2 regions of the Bradyrhizobium sp. B039 genome follow, and region 1 is predicted to be linked to the other one. Evidence: predicted binding sites of a transcription regulator. Region 1 holds the regulator's gene; the other holds the start of a gene.
What was found. Region 1 encodes PhoB, which activates phosphate uptake and scavenging genes when phosphate is short. Its sites were predicted from a motif close to TGTCATNNANCTGTCAT; they were not measured.
Positions count from the first base shown of each region.

Region 2: the regulator PhoB is predicted to act here: its motif matches at 1,326-1,342, upstream of ugpB (sn-glycerol-3-phosphate ABC transporter substrate-binding protein UgpB).

Region 1 is NZ_CP152416.1:8,464,100-8,466,298, forward strand. It holds gene AAFG50_RS39970 (GcrA family cell cycle regulator) at 94-603, shown strand; gene phoB (phosphate regulon transcriptional regulator PhoB) at 837-1,544, opposite strand; gene phoU (phosphate signaling complex protein PhoU) at 1,567-2,199, opposite strand, start outside.
Region 2 is NZ_CP152416.1:8,858,383-8,860,581, reverse strand. It holds gene ugpB (sn-glycerol-3-phosphate ABC transporter substrate-binding protein UgpB) at 1-1,271, opposite strand, end outside; gene AAFG50_RS41705 (CaiB/BaiF CoA-transferase family protein) at 1,644-2,199, opposite strand, start outside.

The DNA of each region.
Region 1 (2,199 bases):
CCTTAAGGGATTCTGACGGCACGGGTTTTTCGAGGCTTAGGCATTCGCCGCGAGGCGCCAGGATGGCAGCCGCACGGCGAGGGAAAGGGTGCAATGACGGTTTTGACCTGGTCCGACGATCGCGTCGAGCAGTTGAAAAAGCTCTGGGAGGCCGGATTATCGGCCAGCCAGATCGCAGCCGAGCTCGGGAACGTGACCCGCAATGCCGTGATCGGCAAGGTACACAGGCTCGGCCTATCCGGCCGCGCCAAGAGCCCCTCATCGGCGGCTCCGCGGCCGCGCAAGGCGCGCCCCGCGCAGCACATGATGCGGGTGAGCCGCCCCATTGCGCGCGGCAACACCGCGCTGGCGCAGGCCTTCGAGGTCGAGGTGGAGGCCGAACCGGTCACCTACGACAACGTGGTGCCGATGAGCCAGCGGCTGTCGCTGCTGGAGCTGAACGAGGCGACCTGCCACTGGCCGGTCGGCGATCCCTCGAGCCCGGATTTCTTCTTCTGCGGCGGCAGGGCGCTGTCGGGCCTGCCCTACTGCGCGCAGCACTCGCGCGTGGCATATCAGCCCGCCGCGGATCGCCGGCGCGCACCGGCGAAGCCCTCGCGGTGAGTTTGTCGCTCTAGCTGATTGCAAAGACGGCGCCGTCACGCGATGACGGATCGACACACTCCGATGTCGTCCCGGCGAAGGCCGGGACCCATAACCACCAGCAGATGTGGTTACGGGGACACGGAGTTACCCTTGTCGCGCAAACAATTGCGCCCTGGGGTTATGGGTCCCGGCCTTCGCCGGGACGACACCGATATCGTGGCGACAGCTCGCCAAACCAACTCGCCCCTAGCTTACGTCTGCTCCGCCTTCGCAAAGCGATCATCCAGCGCGTAGCCGGCGCCGCGGACGGTGCGGATGGGATCCTGCTCGCGGCCGAGATTGAGCAGCTTGCGCAGGCGGCCGATGTGGACGTCGACGGTGCGCTCGTCGATGTAGATGTCGCGGCCCCAGACGCTGTCGAGCAGCTGCTCGCGCGAGAACACGCGGCCGGGATGCTCCAGGAAGAACTCCAAGAGGCGATATTCGGTCGGGCCGAGGTCGATCGGCCGGCCCGAGCGCGCGACGCGGCGCTTGTCGCGATCGAGCTCGATGTCGCCATAGGCCAGCACCGTGGCGAGCCGCTCCGGGCTTGCGCGCCGCAGCAGGCCCTTCACGCGTGCCAAGAGCTCCGGCACCGAGAACGGCTTGACGATGTAGTCGTCGGCGCCGGTCGCAAGACCCCGCACCCGCTCGCTCTCCTCGCCGCGCGCGGTGAGCATGATGATCGGGAGCTGCTTGGTCTCGGGCCGGGTCCGCAGCCGGCGGCACAGCTCGATGCCCGACAGGCCCGGCAGCATCCAGTCGAGTACGATCAGATCGGGGATGTGTTCCTTGAGGCGGGTGTCGGCGTCGTCGCCGCGCATCACCGTCTCCACATCATAGCCGTCGCCTTCGAGGTTGTAGCGGAGAAGCTCGGTGAGAGCTTCCTCGTCCTCAACCACCATAATGCGTGCGCCCATGGTGTCGTCGCTCCTTAAGTCTTCAGGTATTCGGGACCGTCGTGGCGAAGGTCGTCATGTCGCCCTTCGGTCGCTTGTCGGTGATCGCCTGGCCCTCGATCATGTAGAACACGGTCTCGGCGATGTTGGTGGCGTGGTCGCCGATCCGCTCGATGTTCTTGGCGCAGAACATCAGATGGATGCAGAACGAGATGTTGCGCGGATCCTCCATCATGTAGGTGAGGAGCTCGCGGAACAGCGAGGTGCAGATGGCGTCGACTTCCTCGTCGCCCTTCCACACCGCCATCGCCGCCGGCAGATCATGCGCGGCATAGGCGTCCAGCACCGACTTGACCTGCTGCTGCACGAGGTCGGTCATGTGCTCGAGGCCGCGGAACAGCTTGAGCGGATGGAAATCCGTCTCCAGCGCCGCGACGCGCTTGCCCATGTTCTTGGCAAGGTCGCCGATGCGCTCGAGATCGGTCGCAACGCGCATGGCGCCGACGATCTCGCGCAGATCGACCGCCATCGGCTGGCGGCGGGCGATGGTGAGCACGGCGCGCTCCTCGATGCGCTTCTGCAGCGCGTCGAGCTCGGTGTCGGTGGCGACGACGCGCTGGCCGAGCGCGACGTCTCGGCGGATCAGCGCGTCGACGGAATCGACGATCATGCGCTC
Region 2 (2,199 bases), 390 kb from region 1:
CGTTCGACAGCGGCGTCGAGCGCCTGCTTGGCGGTCTTCTTGCCGGCCAGCGCCTGCTCGATCTCTTCCGACCAGACGTCACGCAGCTGCACCATGTTGCCGAGGCGCAGACCGCGCGAGTTCTCGGTCGGCTCCTTGTTGGTCAGCTCGAGCAGCGGGGTCTCGAGATAGGGCTGGTCCTTGTAGAAGCCCTCGGCCTTGGCCTTCTCATAGGCCGCCTTGGTGATCGGCAGATAGCCGGAGGCCTTGTGGATGTAGACCTGGCGATCGGTGTCGGAGAGGAACGTCAGGAATTTTGCGACGCCCTTGTATTCCTCGGCCGACTTGCCGCCCATGACCCAGAGCGAAGCGCCGCCGATGATCGAGTTCTGCGGCGCGCCCTTGACGTCGGGATAATAGGGCATCGGCACGGCGTTGAAGTTGAACTTGGCCTGTGCCTTGACGTTGCCGAAGAAGGCCGACGACGTCAGGTAGATCGCGCACTCACCCGAGGTGAAGCGGCCTTCGCCGGTGTTGGTGCGGCCGGCGTAGTCGTAGGTCTTGTCCTTCTGAAGTTCGACCAGCTTCTCGAGATGCTTGACCTGGAGCGGGCCGTTGAACTCGAGCTTGGTGTCGAAGCCGTCGAGGCCGTTCGCCTTGGTCGAGAGCGGCACGTTGTGCCAGGCGGAGAGCTGCTCGAGGTTGACCCAGGTGATCCATGAGCCGGAGAAGCCGCAGGTCGGATGACCGTTGTCGTGCAGCTTCTTGGCGACCTCGAACACTTCGGGCCAGGTCTTCGGGATCTCGGCGTTGACCTTCTTGAACTCGTCGAGGTTGACCCACATCACGGTCGAGGACGAGTTGAAGGGGAACGACAGCATCTCGCCCTTCGACGTGGAGTAGTAGCCGGTGATGGCGGGCAGATAGATCTTGGGATCGAACTTCTCGCCGGCGTCGGCCATCAGCTTGTAGACGGGCTTCACGGCGCCGGTCGCGGCCATCATGGTCGCGGTGCCGACTTCGAACACCTGCATGATGTGCGGCGCGTTGCCGGCACGGAACGCGGCGATGCCCGCGTTCATCGTGTCGGGATAGTTGCCCTTGTAGGTCGGGATGACCTTGTAGTCGCTCTGCGACGCGTTGAAGTCGGTGGCAAGCTTGACGATGACGTCGTTGTTGGCGCCGGTCATCGCGTGCCACCACTGGATTTCGGTCACGGCCAGGGCCGGCGAGGCCGACATGCCGACCGTGATTGCAAATGCGGCAGCCGCCCCAAAGTGTCGAAGTGCCATCAAGAAAACCTCCCTTGGCCGTCAATAAAGAAGCGCTTGCGCTAGCAGCGCCATATGACGTTCACATGACTGTGTAAGCGGCCGAAACGAAAGCGGCAAGCGCTGGAAAAGGGAAGCCGTCAAATAGGCGAATGCGACGCGGACAGCCTCGTCCGTTCGCGCTGCACACGCGTGGGTCGCGCCGCAGTGCGGCATTGCTCGTGTGAGGTCGACGATCAGGCCGCGGGCTCCAAAACCTCTCCCGCTTGCGGGAGAGGTCGCGCCGAAGGCGCGGGGGTGAGGGCTCTCTCCTCTGGGGGATTGTCCCATTGCGGAGACACCCTCTCCCCAACCCTCTCCCGCAGGGGGGAGAGGGAGCGCAGCATCGTTGCCCTAGCGCTTGCGCTCGGGGCCGCAGACCGTGCCCTTCTCGACCATCGCGTCGATCTCGGCCTTGGAATATCCGAACTCGCCCAGCACCTCCGCCGAGTGCTGGCTGAATTTCGGCGGCAGCCGGCGCAGGCTCGGCTTGCTGCGATCGAGCCGGATCGGCGAGGCGACGCCCTTGTACCAGTCCTTCTCGATAATATCGCCGCGGTAGATCGTGTGCGGGTTCGTCAACGCCTGGTCGATCTTCTGCACCGGGCCTGCGGGCAGGCCCGCCGCGAGCAGGCGATTGCAGAGCGGCTCGGCCTCGTGCTGGCTGAACACCGCGGCAAGCTCGGCGCGCAGCGCCTCGCGATTGGCGATGCGGTCCTTGTTGCGGGCAAAGCGCGGATCGGTGCCGAGCTCGGGCTTGCCGATCTCCTTGGCGAGCTTGCGGAAGGTGCCGTCATTGCCGACGCCGATGAAGATGTTGTCGGTCTTGGTCGGGAAGATCGCATAAGGCACGAGATTCGGATGCTCGTTGCCGGTGAGGCCCGGCGGCTTGCCATGCATGAAATAGTTC